2 regions of the Mesorhizobium sp. WSM2240 genome follow, and region 1 is predicted to be linked to the other one. Evidence: riboswitches for the same ligand, from Rfam matches in the RefSeq annotation. Region 1 holds a riboswitch; the other holds the start of a gene.

What was found. Region 1 has a riboswitch for S-adenosylmethionine ahead of ABVK50_RS01920 (O-succinylhomoserine sulfhydrylase). Riboswitches for the same ligand answer to the same signal wherever they lie in the genome.
Region 2: it holds a riboswitch for S-adenosylmethionine, as region 1 does, so the genes downstream of both, metA (homoserine O-succinyltransferase) here and ABVK50_RS01920 (O-succinylhomoserine sulfhydrylase) in region 1, are expected to answer to the same signal.

What each region holds. Positions count from the first base shown of each region.
Region 1 covers NZ_CP159253.1:393,667-402,331, reverse strand. The annotation lists gene ABVK50_RS01935 (quinone-dependent dihydroorotate dehydrogenase) at 1-356, shown strand, start outside; gene ABVK50_RS01930 (MATE family efflux transporter) at 549-1,889, opposite strand; gene ABVK50_RS01925 (IS630 family transposase) at 2,559-3,689, shown strand; gene ABVK50_RS01920 (O-succinylhomoserine sulfhydrylase) at 3,728-4,921, opposite strand; SAM riboswitch at 4,965-5,042, opposite strand; gene ABVK50_RS01915 (2'-deoxycytidine 5'-triphosphate deaminase) at 5,122-6,219, shown strand; gene ABVK50_RS01910 (GntR family transcriptional regulator) at 6,235-6,924, opposite strand; gene ABVK50_RS01905 (FAD binding domain-containing protein) at 7,082-7,891, shown strand; gene ABVK50_RS01900 ((2Fe-2S)-binding protein) at 7,926-8,420, shown strand; gene ABVK50_RS01895 (molybdopterin cofactor-binding domain-containing protein) at 8,430-8,665, shown strand, end outside.
Region 2 covers NZ_CP159253.1:4,507,177-4,515,841, reverse strand. The annotation lists gene ABVK50_RS22280 (EamA family transporter) at 1-455, shown strand, start outside; gene ABVK50_RS22275 (lysoplasmalogenase) at 452-1,117, shown strand; gene ABVK50_RS22270 (cupin domain-containing protein) at 1,136-1,570, opposite strand; gene gloB (hydroxyacylglutathione hydrolase) at 1,576-2,343, opposite strand; gene ABVK50_RS22260 (methyltransferase domain-containing protein) at 2,448-3,197, shown strand; gene ABVK50_RS22255 (DUF1194 domain-containing protein) at 3,250-4,047, shown strand; gene ABVK50_RS22250 (hypothetical protein) at 4,088-4,459, opposite strand; gene metA (homoserine O-succinyltransferase) at 4,678-5,616, opposite strand; SAM riboswitch at 5,664-5,741, opposite strand; gene hisC (histidinol-phosphate transaminase) at 5,855-6,967, shown strand; gene ABVK50_RS22235 (prephenate/arogenate dehydrogenase family protein) at 6,974-7,927, shown strand; gene ABVK50_RS22230 (glutathione S-transferase family protein) at 7,970-8,608, opposite strand; gene hpt (hypoxanthine phosphoribosyltransferase) at 8,614-8,665, opposite strand, start outside.

The DNA.
Region 1 (8,665 bases):
CGACGATCTCCCGCCCCACTTTGCAATCGGTCGCTCTTTCGGGCGAGGCCGGCGGCCTGTCGGGAAAACCGCTATTCGAGCGCTCCACCACTGTGCTCGCAAAAATGCGCCGGCTCGTCGGGCCCGATCTGGCGCTGATCGGCGTCGGCGGCGTCAACTCCGCCGAGACTGCACTCGAAAAAATCCGTGCCGGGGCCGATCTCGTGCAGCTTTATACCGGGATGATCTATGCAGGTCCGGCGCTCCCCGGCCGCATCGTCGGCGATATGGCGCGTTTCGCTGAACGCGAGGGCCTTTCAAGCATTGGCAGTCTACGCGACAGCCGGCTGGACCATTGGGCCGCCAAGCCGCTTTAGCGCTTTGCAAATCGCCCCTCACCTTACCCTCTCCCCGTGAAAACCGGGGAGAGGGGGCGTCGTCGCTGACGCTAGTTTCCGCCAACGGCGATTGGCAGCAACGCGGATGTCTCCCTCTCCCATTTTTCATGGGGAGAGGGTAAGGGTGAGGGGCAGCGCAAACTGGAACCCCGTGAAAGCCGCAGGCCGGCCTCAACTGAATGTCCGAAGCCGCAGCCGAAGTATCGCCAGCAGGCTCAGTCCCCTCACGACCAGGAAGATGTGCAGCGCCGCCCACAGGCCGTGATTTCCGAAGGACCCGGTCAGCACCAGCATGGCGGCCACGGACACGCCAAGCGAGAGCAGCATCATATTGCGCATGTCGGTCGACCAGGTCGCGCCGATGAAGACGCCGTCCATCTGGAAGGCGAGCACGCCGCTGACGGCAGTGAACGCCGCCCATGGCAGATAGGCCGAGGCTATGTCGCGAATATCCTCCGCCGTCGTGATCAGCGCGATCAGGTCGCGCCCAGCGAGCAGAAACGCGGCGCAGGCGACGCCGGCAAGGCCGAAGCCCCATATCGACGTCAGCCACACGGCTCGCCGGAAGGCGGTAACGTTGCGCGCGCCGACGGCGCGCCCTGCCAGTTGCTCGGCGGCGGTCGCGAATCCGTCGAGGAAGAAGCCCGAGATCATGAAGAAGTTCATCAGCACCGCATTCGCGGCGAGCGTCAGCGTGCCGAACTGCGCGCCTTGTCGCGTGAACAGGGCGAACGCCGCCAGCAGAGAGAAGGACCGGATCATGATGTCGCGGTTGAGTGAAACCATGGCCCAGAACGGTTCGGCGTGCAGAAGCCGCTCGCGCGGCAGGCGTGGCGATTTTGAAAAGCGGACGACGATGATGGCGAGGCCGAGCAGCATGGCCGCGAACTCGCCGATGACCGTGCCCCAAGCGACGCCCGCCACGCCCCATGCGAGCCACAAGCCGAGCATGATCGACAGCGCGATGTTGATGCTGTTGAGGACGAGTTGCAGGACCAGGCCGAGCCCGCCCTCGCCCCTGCCGAGCACATAGCCGAGGATCGCGTAATTGATCAGTGCGAACGGCACCCCGAGAAACCTTATTCGGACATATTCGTCCAGCGCAGCGTTGACGCCGGGTTCCGCATCTATGAACCAGATGCCAACGATCGAAACCAGCGGCGCGCATGCCGCCAGCACCAGGCCCGCGACCAGCGCGATGGCGAAAGCGCGCCAGAACACCGCCTGCTCCTCTATTTCGTCGCCGCGACCGAATGCCTGCGCCACCAGCCCGGTTGTTCCTGAACGCAGGAAGTTGAAGGTGGTGAAGACCACGTCGAACACCAGCGCGCCCGCCGCCAGGCCGCCTAAAAGCGCTGCGTCTCCGAATTGCCCGACCACGGCCGTGTCGACCAGCCCGAGCATAGGCGTCGTCAGATAAGCGAGCGTCATCGGTATGGCTATCGACAGCACGCTGCGGTGCGTCACCGCGAAAGGTCTCGCCGAAACCGCTTCTGGCTGTTGCTGCCGCATACTTTCGCGCTCGATTCCCTGAGTTACCGGCGGGCCGGAACATGTCCCACGGCGGCCATGCCGGCGCAAGCCGAAGCCCGCGGCAAATCATTGGAGGGCTCAACCGTCGAACAGCCTCCTTTGTGGATAGAATCCACACCAATTTCGGCCAAAGCGAAGAAATACCCCTTCCGTATCAATGGGATGTCAGATTCTTGAAAAATCTTCGCACCCGATTTGTCCACATATCTAGCCCTCCCGCATAATGGCCTCACCGTTCTGGCGGGACCTGGTGCGCACCGGGTATCAGGCAGAACGGCGGTGACCTCCCGCCATGGGATCGGAACCCATGGCTCCGAGGGCGTCCGACGGGCCGGCATTCCGGAAGCCAGGCGCCAATGCCTGGCTGAAGGCGGATCATCCGCGCGTCATTGTCCATGGAAAGAACATGGAGCGGGGCGCGTGACCGGTCGACCGGGCGACAGACACCGGCGGGGCGCGGAAGCTGCGCCACGTATTTAAGTTTCGGTAGGCAAGGCCATGCGCCCCGCTTCCCGACTTCTTGCAACAGCCAGGGCGGAAACGCAGCGTGGCAACGGAGAGATGCGTGCCGGGGACAGTTTTACCCCGACTCGCTGACAACGCGAAGAAGAGGTTGACAGGTAGTTTGGGGTCGATTCTTTTGGCCGCATGATTCGCGGCGGTTTTCTCAGCGAGGAAGGGCGTGCCTATCTGCAGGCGGTGGTGCGGCGGCCGACGGAGAGGCACGGGGTTGCGCGCCGTGCCAACGCCATCCTGCTGCTGGACGACGGCTGGAGCTGTGAAGATGTAGCGCGGGCGCTCTACCTCGACGACGACACGGTGCGCGGCTGGCACAAGGCTTTTACCACCGACGGAACGCAAGCGTTGCGGAGCTTCGGCTGGAAGGGCAGCCAGAGCAAGCTGTCGCGCTGCCAGGAAGCCGAACTGGTCGAGACGTTGTCGGCCAAGCTTTTTCCGAGCACGGCGGCGGTGATGGCGCATGTCGAACGGCGCTACGGGATCGCCTATTCCAAACCGGGAATGATCCAGCTGTTGCACCGGCTGGGTTTCGATTACCGCAAGCCCAAGGGGCTGCCGGCCAAGGCCGACGCGGCGGCGCAGGAAGCTTTCGTGACCTGCTACGATAAGCTGCTCAACCGGCTCGAGCCCGACGAGATCGTCTACTTCAGCGATGCCGTGCATCCCGAGTATCAAAGCCGGCCGGCCTATGGCTGGATCCGGCGCGGCGACAAGCTCGCCGTCAAGCGCGGCAAGGGCCGTGAACGCATGAACCTCATGGGCGCACTGTGCCTGGAGAACTTCGACCTGCAGCTGATCGAAACACTGAAGATGTCGACACAGACGACGATCGATCTGCTTGCCAAGCTGGAGCGCGCCAACCCAAACAAACGTGTGATCCACCTTATCCTCGACCGGGCGCCGGTTCACCGCGGCGAGGCCGTCAGAGGCTGGCTGACGCGGCCAGGATGCCGCATCCGGCTGCATTTCCTGCCCGCTTACGCCCCCAATCTCAACGCCATCGAGCGATTGTGGAAAGTCATGCACGAGCATGTCACCCACAACCGCTACTACGACAATTTCCGCGCCTTCGCCGACGCCATCATGCGCTTCTTCAAATCCACCCTGCCGCGGAACTGGAAGACCATCCGCGATACCGTCAACGACAATTTCGTTATCGTTCGACCCGAGCAATTTCGGGTTATCGGCCAGACCGGGTATTACTTTCTTCCGCGGAAAGGCAGCGGCAGTCTAGAGGTTCGCGCTGGCGGAAAAAAGTAAACTGTCCCCTGCGGCAGACCGCCAATAGACGTGTTACCTCACCCCACCGCCCGCAGCGCCTGCTCGATGTCCTCCAGCAGATCGTCTGTATCCTCCAGCCCGACCGAAAGGCGCAGCGTCCCTGGCCCGATGCCGAGTTCGGCGCGCGCCTCGTCGGAGAGGTTCTTGTGCGTGGTGGTCGCGGGGTGCGTGATCAGGCTTTTGGCGTCGCCGAGATTGTTGGAGATCAGCACCACGTCCAGTGCGTTCTGGAAGGCGAAGGCGGATTTCTTGCCGTCCTTCAGGTCGAGGCAGATCAGCGTCGAGCCGCCGAGCATCTGCTTCTTCACGAGATCGGCTTGCGGATGATCGCTGCGTCCCGGATAGATCACGCGCGAAACCTCTGGCCGCTCGGCCAGGAAATCGGCGATTTTGCCGGCGCTTTCCGTCTGCTGGCGCACCCGCAGCGGCAGCGTCTCCAGCCCCTTGAGAAGCGTCCAGGCGTTGAACGGCGACAGGCTCGGGCCGGTGTGGCGGAAATAGTCGTGCAAATTCTCGTCGATCCACTTCTTGTCCGACAGGATGATGCCGCCGAGACACCGCCCCTGGCCGTCGATGTGCTTGGTCGCCGAATAGACGACGACATGCGCGCCGAGCGTGAGCGGCTTCTGCTGCAGCGGGGTGGCGAATACATTGTCGACCACCAGCCGGCCGCCGATCGAATTGGCGAGCCTTGCCACGGCCTCGATGTCGATGACTTCGAGCGTCGGGTTGGTCGGGCTTTCGAGGAAAAAGAGCTTGGTGTTGGGGCGCACCGCCCTCTCCCAATTCTCGATCCTGGTGCCGTCGACCAGCGTCGCCTCGATGCCGTATCTCGGCGCCAGCGTCTCGACCACCCACCGGCAGGAGCCGAACAGCGCGCGCGCGGCAACGATATGGTCGCCGGCCGTGAGGGAGCACAGAATCGCCGCCGTCACCGCCGCCATGCCCGACGCCGTGGCGCGCGCGTCCTCGGCGCCCTCCAGCGCGCACATGCGCTTTTCGAACATGTCGACGGTCGGATTGGCGTAGCGCGAATAGATGAAGCCCGGCTCCTCGCCCTTGAAACGGGCTTCGGCGGCTTCGGCAGTGTCGTAGACATAGCCCTGCGTCAGGTAGATCGCCTCGGAGGTCTCGCCGAAGCCCGAACGCAGCGTTCCGGAGTGCACGAGCTGGGTGGCTGGCTTCCAGTTGCGCTTCTTTTCGATGGTCATTGCGCTGTCCCCAAAATACAAAAAACCGGCCGCGAAAATCGCAACCGGTCCATCAACGGCCCTTTAGCGATTTATTTAACGTGGCTGCAAGCCGACCGGCCAAATCACCACGGGATAAATGTCCATTAGACCCACGGCCGGCTTGCGTCAATTGCCGGCTTCATTAAACCTCGCCGGATATTTTAAAGGAGCGGACGCGCTTGCGGCAGACGGGCATTCTTCCGGACCAGGACATTGCGGGGCTGTTTCAGTCCGGCGCGCTGGTGTCTGCCAAAGCGCTCGACGCGGACCAGATCCAGCCGGCAAGCCTCGACCTGAGGCTCGGCGAGAAAGCCTGGCGGGTGCGCGCCAGCTTCCTGCCGGGACCGAACTGTCGCGTTTCGGAAAAGCTCGATCGGCTGAAGCTGCACGAGATCGACCTGACAAACGGCGCGGTGCTCGAGACCGGCTGCGTCTACATCGTGCCGCTGCTCGAAAGCCTGAACCTGCCGGCCGGCGTGTCGGCCTCGGCAAATCCGAAAAGCTCGACCGGACGCCTCGACATCTTCACCCGCGTCATGACCGATCGCGGCCAGGAATTCGACAAGATCCAGGCCGGCTATTCCGGCCCGCTCTATCTGGAGGTCAGCCCCCGCACCTTCCCGATCATCGCGCGCACCGGCTCGCGGCTTTCCCAGATCCGCTTCCGCATCGGCAACGCGCTGCTTTCGGAAACGGAGCTTCACCGGCTGCACGCTGGCGAAACGCTGGTCGCATCCGAAATGCCGAACATTTCCGGCGGCGGCATAGCGCTCTCGATCGACCTCAGCGGCGATGCCGGCCGCCTGATCGGCTATCGCGGCAAGCACCACACCAGCCTGGTCGACGTCGACAAGCGCGCCGCCCACGGCGTCTATGATTTCTGGGAGCCGCTCTACAATCGCGGCGGGGCGGGCGAACTCATCCTCGACCCGGACGAGTTCTACATCCTTGTGTCGCGCGAGGCGGTGCACGTGCCTCCGCTCTACGCCGCCGAGATGACGCCTTTCGATCCGTTGGTCGGCGAATTCCGGGTGCACTATGCCGGCTTCTTCGATCCCGGTTTCGGCCATTCGGCCGCCGGCGGTACCGGCAGCCGCGCTGTGCTGGAAGTGCGCAGCCACGAAGTGCCGTTCATCCTCGAGCACGGCCAGATCGTCGGCCGCCTCGTCTACGAGCACATGCTGTCGCGGCCGAAAGCGCTCTACGGGACCGATCTCGGCTCGAACTACCAGGCGCAGGGCCTGAAACTCTCGAAGCATTTTCGTCCGGCGGACTGACGCCGGACGCGCAACTCAGGATCCGGTGCGCGTCGGCACCGGCAGCCGCTCGAAATATTCCTGGTGCTCGCGCGCCACGCACGCCGCCCGCTCGGCGTCGCCGCTCGCGATCGCGTCGACGATCGGCTGATGACTGTCGGCGATCTCGACAAGGTCGAGGCCTTCGACCAGCATCGTGATGGTGGTGCGGGTCTCGATCTGCAGCGACTGCCAGATGTTGAGCAGCAGCCGGTTGCCGGCCGCCTGCATGATGGCACGGTGGAACTTTACCGAATGCTCGACCACGCCATGCGTATCGGCCGCCAGCGCGGCCGCATGCATCATGTCGACCTCGCGCTGCAGAAGAGCCAGATCGCAGCTCCGCTTGGCCGTGGCGGTCCTGGTCGCCTGCTCCTCGAGCGCGCCGCGCACCGCATAGATCTCGCGCAGCCCTTCGCCCATCACCTCGGCGACATATGTCCCGCGCCGCGGTAAATTGGTGACGAGGCCGGTCGCCTCCAGCTCGCGCAGCGCCTCGCGTACTGGACCTTGGCTCGTCCCGAATTCCTGCGCAATCCGCAATTCCACCAGCCGTTCGCCGGGATGGTAGTGGCCGCCCAGTATGCGCCGCAGCAGCGCCTCCTTGAGCCGCTGGCGCAGGGGAACGTTCACGAACGCCGCCTCCGGCGCTGTATCCGCTGATCCGATCTTGCGCAGTTGGTTCATGCCCACTGTCCGCCCGTTCCGCCTTCAAGGTCGCCGCTTCGCCGCTTGCGCAATGCAGCATCATATTTCCCGCCATCGCGGTTGACAAAATAATTCTTGTTTATCGATAATGGATAATCAAGAGGCGGAAAGCCCACTCTCGTCTGGGAGGACACCGATGTTGCAGGCGGTAATCGTGCCGGGCTCGCTCGCCCTCGCACAGGAAGCACTGGCCAAGCATCCCGGCGCGGCGCTGATGGCCGGCGGTACGGTAGTGATGCCGGTTCTGAATTACGGCACGGACAGCTTCGATACGCTGGTAAGTCTCCGCAAGGCCGGTCTCTCCGGAATCTTTGTCAGCGACGGCAAGGTCTCCATCGGCGCGGCCACCTCACTTAGCGAATTGCAGGAGAGGCCGGAGCTCGCCTTCCTGGGGCCGGCGATCGACACGATCGCATCCCCGACCATCCGCAACATGGCCACCGTCGGAGGCAACCTTTTCGTCGAGCAACCCTATGGCGATCTTGCCGTCTGCCTCATTGCGCTCGGCGCCACCGCCGCCGTCGCGGATGGCGGCGCGGCGCGCTTCGAGCCTGTCGAAAGCCTTGTCCGTCATGGCGTCGCGAAAGGCGAAATCGTCACCAAGATTTCCTTCACGCTGCCTGCGCCGGGAACCTTCAAATTCGTCAAGGCTACGCGCCGCGCCTTCAATTCCGCTTCGATCGTCACGGTGGCGGCAGTGATCGGGGTCGAAGGCAGAAAGGTTGCCAATTGCAGCGTCGCGCTGGGCGGCGTTGCCAGGCATCCGGTGCGGGCCAAGTCGGTGGAGGAAAAATTGCTCGGGCAGACCCTCGACCGCGCAAGCGTCATGGCCGCAGCCGAAGCGGCGGGCAACGACATCGAGCCATTCGACGACGCCTATGCCAGCGCCTGGTACCGCAGACGCGTGACGCCGGTCCACATCAGGCGCGCGCTGATCGGCGACTAGGCAGCATCGAAGACAGAGTCACCGGGAGGAAGCCATGAAGCACGCAGTCGTATCGCTAACCATCAACGGTGCCGAGCGGCAGATGCTGGTCGCGCCGGGCGCCACCCTGCTCGACGCCTTGCGCGAGAGCCAAGGGCTGACCGGTACGCGGCGCGGCTGTGACCAGGGCGCTTGCGGCGCCTGCACCGTGCTGCTGGACGGTCGGACCGTGATGTCCTGCATGGTGCCTGTCGAAACCGTCGACGACGCTCGCGTCGACACGATCGAGGGGCTGACGCCGGCGCAGGGGCTGCACCCGATCCAGGAGGCATTCCTGGAAGGCTTCGCCACACAATGCGGCTTCTGCACCTCGGGCATGATCATGGCGACCGCCGGCCTGCTCGCGAAAAACCCCGACCCGACGCGGGAAGACGCCGTCCGCGCCATCTCCGGCAATGTCTGCCGCTGCACCGGCTACGAGGCGATCATCGACGCAGTGCTCGACGCAGCCAAACGCGTGGGCGCTGCCGGCTCTGCCCGGGCAGCTTGAGGAAGTACCATGGAAAAGATCGACGCTAGCTTCTTTTCAGCCGAGCGCGAGGCCGAACTCGACGTGGTCGGCACGAGCGTCCAGCGCGCCGACGCGCGCGGTCACGTCACCGGTCGCACGCAGTTCTACGAGGATTTCAGCTTTCCCGGCATGCTGCACCTGAAAATGGTGCGCTCCACCCGTCACCATGCGCTGATCCGCAATCTGGACGTTGCGCCGGCCATGCAAGTGCCCGGCGTGGTGCG
Region 2 (8,665 bases), 1.6 Mb from region 1:
TGTTCGGCTATGCCATGGCGGGGGCATGCGCCTTCCTCTGGTCCGGCTATTCGCTTCTGTCGCGCCGCTTTGCCGCCGTCCCGACCAGCATCGTCACATGGTTCTGCGCCGTGACGTCGGCCCTGTCTCTGGTCTGCCATTTCGCGCTGGAGGAAACCGTGCTGCCGTCGGGCGTTTCGCAGTGGCTGGCGGTGCTCGGCCTCGGGCTGATGCCGGTAGGGGCGGCCTTCTACGCCTGGGACTATGGCGTCAAGCGCGGCAACATCCAGGTTCTTGGCGCTGCCAGCTACGCCGCGCCCCTGCTCTCGACGCTGGTGCTGATCGTGGCCGGCTTCGCCGAGCCGACGCTCAGCATCATCGCCGCCTGCCTGCTGATCACCTCTGGCGCGGTGCTGGCGGCGAAGTCGCTGCTGTTCGGCAAGGGCTCGGCAACGGCGCGCCGGGCCGAAGCATGATGCCGTTTGCCGGCGGCATAGAGGCGACGGCCAACGCGACGCTCCTCTTCTCGCTCGCCGCTGCGGTCGTTTACGGGCTGATCCTGAATACGCGCGAAACGTTGCTGCGCTCGGCCGCCAAGACGCTTGCCGTTGCGCTGCTGGCGGCGCTTGCCTTCATCCACGGCGGGCCGCTCCTGCTTGTGGCCGCGCTGGCGCTCAGCGCCCTCGGCGACGCCTTCCTGTCGCGCGACGGCGACAAGGCATTCCTCGGCGGCCTCGCCAGCTTTCTTGCCGCGCATCTCGTCTATATCGCGCTGTTTTCGCTGGCGGGCGCCGGGCTTGAACCGCTCTGGCAGCCATGGCGGGCGGTTCTCGCCGCAGCCATGGCCGCGTTCGCCGCAACAATGCTCATTATGCTGTGGCAGCGGGTCGGGCCGGATCTGCGCCTGCCGGTCGCGGCCTATGCCGTGGCGATCCTGGGCATGGGCGTTTCAGCGCTGACGCTGGACAATGTCTGGATCATCGTGGGCGCGGTGCTGTTCATGGCTTCCGACGGACTGCTCGCCGTCGAAAAGTTTCTCGTCGCCGCCATCTCCCAACATCGCGAATGGATGCGCCATGCAGTCTGGGCGTTGTACTACGCCGCGCAGCTTATGATCACGCTGGAGTTTCTGCTGTAGTGTAGATTACTATCCGCTTCACCGGCTCGGCTTCGCCTCGCCCTCGGGCTCCCAGCCCGGCTCCGCCAGTTCGAACTGAGCGAATTCGAAGCCGGGCGCGACTGTGCAGCCGACCAGTGTCCACTCGCCGAGGCTTTTCGCCGTCTGCCACCATCCCGCCGGCACGACATGCTGCGGCCGCTCGCCGCCGAGAATATCCGGCCCGAGCCGATGGCTCGAAATGCCGCCGCTCTCCTCGTGAACCGTCAGCTCGATCGCAGCGCCGGCATAGAAATGCCAGACCTCGGCCGCGTCCTTCACCCGGTGCCAGGCCGAGATATCGCCCTTCTCAAGCAGGAAGTAGATCGCCGTCGAGTGGCCCCGGCCGGGACCGTCGCGAAAAGTCTCGGCATACCAGCCGCCTTCGGGATGCCGCTTCATGCCTAGCGCCGCGATGATCTCGGCCGCGGACATTGTCACTAGAAGATGTCCTTGCGCTTGCGGATTTCGGCGAAGACGTCCTCGTCCGACGCTGTTTCCATGCCGAGGTTGCGGCGGATCGCCGGATCGTGCCAGCGCAGGAACGGATTGGTCGCGAGCTCCTCGCCGATCGTCGTTGGCAGTGTCGGCTTGCCTTCGAGGCGCAACCGGTCGATCTCTGCGGCGCGTTCCCTCAGCGCCGAATTGGTCGGATCGACGGAAAGCGCGAAGCGGGCATTGGCCTGCGTATATTCGTGGCCGCAATAGACAGTCGTTTCGGGCGGCAGCGCGGCGAGTTTCTTCAGCGATTGCAGCATCACCGGCGCCTTCGCCTCGAACAGCCGGCCGCAGCCTAGCGCAAACAGGGTGTCAGCGGTGAACGCCACCTTCGACTTGGGAAAATAATAGGAGACGTGGCCTACTGTATGGCCCGGCGTGGAAATCACGCGGATCTCCTCTCCGCCGAACGGGATGACCGAACCATCCTCGACCGTGTCGTCGATGCCGGGAATTTTCGTGGCCTCCGCCTCCGGGCCGATGATGCGCAGGCCGAACCGCTGCTTCAACGCCAGATTGGCCTCGACATGGTCGCCATGGTGGTGCGTCGTGAGGATCACCGTCGGCGTCCAGCCGGTGCGCTCGACAGCGGCAAGGATCGGACGCTCTTCCGGCGCGTCGATCAGCGCCGTCTCCCCGGTCGTCTCATCATGCACGAGCACGCCGAAATTGTCGCTCCGGCACATGAACTGGTCGATCTGCAACGGCATTCTTGCCTCCATTTTTGCGGGGACGATAGGGCGCTCGCCGGCCCGTGTCACCCCTGTCGCGGCCTTTGTTGAACTCGGCGGACATCGCGGATACCGTCGCGCACATGAATTCGGACATCGTCGATCTGCGCTCCTTCTACGCCACCACGCTCGGCCGCATCGCCGAGCGGTCGATCGCTATGGCGCTTGCCTCGATTTGGGCCAGCCTTCCCGATGAGCGGCTGGTGGGGCTCGGCTACGCGCTGCCCTGGCTCGACCGTTTCGGCGCAGATGCCGAGCGGGTCTTCGCCTTCATGCCGGCGACGCAGGGGGCGGTTTTCTGGCCCGCCAATGGGCCTTCCGCGACGGCGCTGGTATTCGACGAGGAACTGCCGCTGGTTGATTCCTCCGTCGACCGCATGCTGCTGGTCCATTCGCTCGAACACGCCGAAAATCCGCGCGAGACCTTGAAGGAGATCTGGCGCGTGCTGGCGCCGGCGGGCCGCGTTGTCATCGTGGCGCCGAACCGCCGCGGCATCTGGGCGCGCTTCGAGCACACGCCCTTCGGCACCGGCAGGCCGTTTTCGCGCGCCCAGCTTAACGCGCTGCTTCGCGAGGCGAATTTCACCCCGTCGGCGTGGTCGGAAGCGCTGCTCTTTCCGCCTTCGAAACGGCGCTGGATGCTGCGCTTCCACAGCATCCTCGAGCGCGCCGGCCGGCGCTGCTGGCCGATTTTTTCCGGCGTCGTCATTGTCGAGGCGCAGAAGCGGCTCTATCAGGGCCTACCCGTCGCAAAGCGCGCCTCCCGCCGCGTCTTCGTGCCGGTGCTTACACCGCAGGGCGCACAGACCGCCAGGATGCCGCCCGAGGTCTGACGGGCCGTGGCCGGGCTGTGCATGGCGGCCGGGGCGATCTATCGTTCCCGACATGAAAGCGGCACTGCCCCTGCTTCTCTGGCTTGCATGCCATTGGCCGGTCCCGGCCCACGCCGACGCCGTTGCGGTCGATGTCGAACTGGTGCTGGCGGTCGACGTGTCCGAATCGATGGACCCGGAAGAGTTCGCCATCCAGCGCGCCGGCTATGCAGCGGCGCTCCGCCATCCCGGCTTCATCCGGGCCGTCCTTTCTGGCCCGAATAGCCGCATCGCGCTCAGCTATTTCGAATGGGCGGGGACGGTTCGCCGGCAGTCAATCGTGCCCTGGCAGGTGATCGACGGCGCCGACAGCGCGCGAGCCTTTGCCGACAGCGTGGAAAGCCTGCCGGCCGACGTGTTCCGGGGCACGTCGATCTCGGCGGCGTTGGACTTTGGCGCGTCTTCGATCGAGACGAACGGTTTCGACGGCGCGCGCCGCGTCATCGATGTCTCCGGCGACGGTCCCAATAATTTCGGCGGCCCGGTCATGCAGGCGCGCGACGCGGCGCTCCGCCGCAACATCGTCGTCAACGGCCTGCCGATCCTGATCCGGCCGTCGCCGATCTTCCCGGCGATCGACCGCTACTACGCCGAGTGCGTTACCGGCGGCCCCGGCTCCTTTGTGCTGCCGATCCGCTCGATCTCGGAGTTCGCGACAGCCATCCGGCGAAAGCTCATCCTGGAAGTCAGCGGAGCCTCGCCCGATCCGCGGGTCCTTCCGGCGCAGGCGGGCGCGCCGGTCGATTGCCTCGTCGGCGAACGCGAAAGGCAGCGGCTTTCGGACCGGTTTTATCCGGAACTGGACAGGTAGGATTCGGCGGCTGTCGCAGCTTCCCGGAAGGGTGCCGCCGTCAGCCTCCCTTGATGATCTTGAAGAAGTTGGTCGCGCTGCCTGTGCGCAACGCTACCATATCCTTGCTGGTGATACGGCCGCTCATAACGCCTGCCATCATGCGTTGACAGAAAACAGGCGGCACCTTGTCGGTCGAAATCCGCATGAACTCGGCAACCTCATGCTTAACCTGCGGATCCCACCACTTCACGATCGAGATGCACTTGTTCAACGCCTGCTGGCGTGCGGCCGGATCTTTCAGTAGTTTCTGGTCGTTTGCATCCTGTTGCCCGGCTGTCGCACAGCCGGCTATCGCAATCATCGCGACAAGAATTGCCCAAGCCCCGTTTCTCATCAGTTCCCCATGCTTTTTGGTATTGTTGGAGAACAACTCTTACGCGTGCAATCCGCGCCTGTAAAAGCGTTCGATTGCATGGTCCGAGATATGCAAAAGAAAAACTGACGCGCGCCGCTTGGCGGCAATACGAGGGGAGCGAGTGCCTGCCGCCTCAGCAAAAAACCGCCTGCTGGCCGAAGAAGTTCCAGAACCACCACGGCATTTGAAGCCGATCTTCTGGTCGTTAGAGTCCAGGGCGGCCAGGAGACGGTTCACGGCATGACGAGTTGCGGGGCTTCGCCGATCTTCTCGATCTCGTATGGCGTGGTCTGATAGACCTGGTTGATCCAGTTGCCGAAGAGCAGATGGGCGTGCGAACGCCAGCGGTTAAGCGGCGGGCGGGCCGGATCGTCGTCGGGGAAGTATTCGTGCGGCACTTCGATCGACACCCCGGCGGCTACATCGCGGTCATATTCTTCCTTGAGCGAAGTCGAATCGTATTCGATGTGGTTGAACATATAAAGCCGGTTGCCGGTCGTTTCGGCGAGCAGACAGGGCCCGGTTTCGTCCGATTCCATGAGCATTTCGAGGCCAGAGCCGGTGGGAATGTCGGCGGCGCGCACCTCCGTCCAGCGCGAGACGGGAATGGCGAAGTCGTCCGAGAAGCCGGCAAGATAAGGCGAGGCGGGAGCGTGGTTGCGGTGACGGAAGACGCCGAAGGCTTTTTTCTCAAGCGTGTGTTTCGCAACGCCGTGGAAATGCCGCGCGGCGGCCATCGCGCCCCAGCAGATGAAGAAGGAGGAATGGACGTGAGAGGTCGTCCAATCGAAGATGCGCGTCAGTTCCTCCCAATAGGAGACCTCCTCGAAGGGCAATAGCTCCACGGGCGCGCCGGTGACGATGAAGCCGTCAAACTTGCGCTCCGCCACCTCTTCCCAGGTCTGGTAGAAGGTAATGAGGTGATCCTCGGGCGTGTTCTTGGGCCTGTGATTGCCGATTCGCACCAGCGTCAGTTCAACCTGCAGGGGCGAGGCGCCGATCAGCCGTGCAAACTGAGTCTCCGTGCGGATCTTGTTGGGCATAAGGTTCAGGAGCCCGATCTGCAGCGGGCGGATATCCTGACGCCGTGCCGTCCGCTCGTCCATGACGGATACGCCTTCGCGGACGAGTACTTCGTGAGCGGGAAGCTGATCGTGAATTTTGATCGGCATGGTACAAGCTCCAAACAAAAAACCGGCTGCGAAATCGCGGCCGGTTCCGGACTTGTTTCGCGGCCCTTTAGCAAGTTGTTTAACGTGGCTGCAAGCCGACCGGCCAAATCACCACGAGGGCCCGCTTGTAAATCCACACTCGGCCGGCGTCAACTGGCCAAGCTTTTTCTCGACAATCCGTGCCTCGGCTTGTATCTCCGTGCGGCCTTCGCGGCTCCCCAAAACCGGACTTTTAGCCATGACGCAGCCGATCGATCAAAGCCGCCCGCAGCCCAAGCCAGGCGTCATGGACATCGCCGCCTATGTGCCGGGCAAGAGCACCGCGCCCGCGGGCGTCGCCAAGGTCCACAAGCTGTCGTCGAACGAAAACCCGCTCGGCGCCTCGCCTGCAGCGATCGAGGCGGCGCGCGAGGTAGCCGGCCAGCTCGAATTCTATCCGGACGGCTCCGCCACCAAGCTGCGCGAGGCGATCGCCGAGGCGCATGGGCTGAACCCGGCGAACATCGTCTGCTCCAACGGGTCGGACGAGATCATCGGCCTGCTCGCCCAGAGTTACCTCCAGCCCGGCGACGAGGGCGTGTTCACCGAGCACGGCTTCCTGGTCTATCGCATCTACATACAGGCCGCCGGCGCCGTCCCTGTCGTCGCCAAGGAAACGAACGAGACCGCCGATGTCGATGCGATCCTGGCCGCGGTGACGCCGAGGACCAAGATCGTCTTCCTCGCCAACCCCAACAATCCGACCGGCACCTACATTCCTTTCGAGGGAGTCCGCCGGCTGCATGCCGGCCTGCCGAAGCATGTGCTCCTGGTGCTCGATGCGGCCTATGCCGAATATGTCCGCCGCAACGATTATGAATCCGGCATCGAACTGGTCTCGTCGTCGCAGAACGTGGTGATGACCCGCACCTTCTCGAAGATCCACGGCCTCGGCGGCGTACGCGTCGGCTGGGCCTATGCGCCGGCCCATATCGTCGATGCGCTGAACCGCATGCGCGGGCCGTTCAACGTCAATGCGGTGGCGATCGAAGCCGGCGCAGCCGCGATGCGCGACCGCGCCCATGTCGAGCGCACTGTCGCGCACAATGAAAAATGGCTCGGCTGGCTGAGCCAGGAACTGCCGAAGCTCGGCCTGCGCGTCACGCCCAGCGTCGGCAATTTCGTCCTGATCCACTTCCCGGCGGACGAGAAGCATTCGGCAGCGGCCGCCGACGATTATCTGACCGCGCGCGGCTATATCTTGCGCAGGGTGGCAGCCTACGGCTTCCCGAATGCGCTGCGCATGACCATCGGCACCGAAGAGGCCAATCGCGGCGTGGTCGCCGCACTCGCTGAATTCCTGAAAAGCTGACCGAAAATGTCCGAAGCCATGTTTGAAAAGATTGCCCTGGTGGGCATCGGCCTGATCGGCTCGTCGCTGGCCCGGGTGATCCGCCGCGAGAAGCTGGCCGGCCACATCGCCATCTCTACGCGCAGCACCGCTACATTGAAGCGGGCGAAGGAGCTCGGCCTCGGCCACTCCTACACGACCGACGCGGCGGAAGCAGTCAGGGATGCCGACCTCGTCATCATCTCCGTGCCGGTCGGCTCGTCGGGCGAAGTCGCCGCGCAGATCGCGCCGGCGCTGAAGGCCGGCGCCATCGTTACCGATGTCGGCTCGACCAAGCGTTCGGTGATCGCACAGATCGAACCGCATATGCCGGCCAACGTCCATTTCATTCCGGGCCATCCGCTCGCCGGCACGGAAAAATCCGGCCCCGACGCCGGCTTCGCAGATCTTTTCGAGAACCGCTGGTGCATCTTCACGCCGCTGCCCGGCACCGACGCCGCGGCGCTCGGAAAACTGTCCGAATTCTGGAGGCGCTGCGGCTCGAATATCGACACGATGGACCCCGAGCACCACGACATGGTGCTGGCCATCGTCTCGCATCTGCCGCACATCATCGCCTACAACATCGTCGGCACAGCTGACGATCTCGAAGCCGTCACCAAGACCGAGGTAATCAAATACTCGGCCTCGGGTTTCCGCGACTTCACCCGCCTTGCCGCCTCCGATCCGACCATGTGGCGCGACGTCTGCCTGCACAACAAGGACGCGATCCTCGAAATGCTGGCGCGGTTTTCCGAGGATCTCGCCTCGCTGCAGCGCGCCATACGCTGGGGCGACGGCGACAAGCTGTTCGACATGTTCACCCGCACCCGCGCCGTGCGCCGCTCGATCATCGAGGCCGGCCAGGATATCGACGTTCCGGATTTCGGTCGTCAGGCGATCGAACATCCGGATGTGCTCGCAGCTCAGCCGAAGTCATGAGACCTGCGCGCAATTGCGCCTGACGAATACCTTTGATGGGCCTCAGTCGCCCGGCAGTCCCGGGTCGGTTTCCGCGAGTGATTTTCGGTTCTCGAAGGCTGCCCACCAGGCGCCGAGCTTCGGATAGTCGCCGAGCGCGGCCGCGCCCTCATCGGCTGCTGTGAAATAGGCGACCATCGCGCCGAGATGCAGGTCGGCCAGCGTCAGCCTGTCGCCGATCAGGAAATCGCCGCCCCCGGCCAGAGATTCCAGCGCGGCCAGAACCTTGCGCGAGCGCGCCAGCCCTTCGGCGATCACCGCCTCGTCCGGCGTCCTGCGCTGGGCATTGAAGACACGCTGCGAAAACACCTGCCGCACCATCGGCCAGTAGCCGTAGGAATCGGCGATGGCGATGATCTGGTTCATCCGCGCCCGTTGGCGCGGCGCTTCGGCTTGAAGGCTCGGCCCGGCAAACATCTCGTCGATGTAGCGGGTGATCGCCGTGGTCTCGTAGAGCACGAAGCCGTCATGGTCGAGGGTCGGCACGCGCCCGAACGGGTTCAGCGCGATATAGTCCGGCAGGATTTCTTCGGCGAAGGGATCGACCTCGACATGGCTCCAGACAACGCCTTTTTCCAGCATCGTCATGCGCACTATGCGCAGATAGACGCTGTAGCTGTAGCCGTAGAGCTTGATCGTCATGCCGCTCAGGCGTCGCCCTTCACCACGCCGACGAATGGCAGTTCGCGGAAAGCGTGG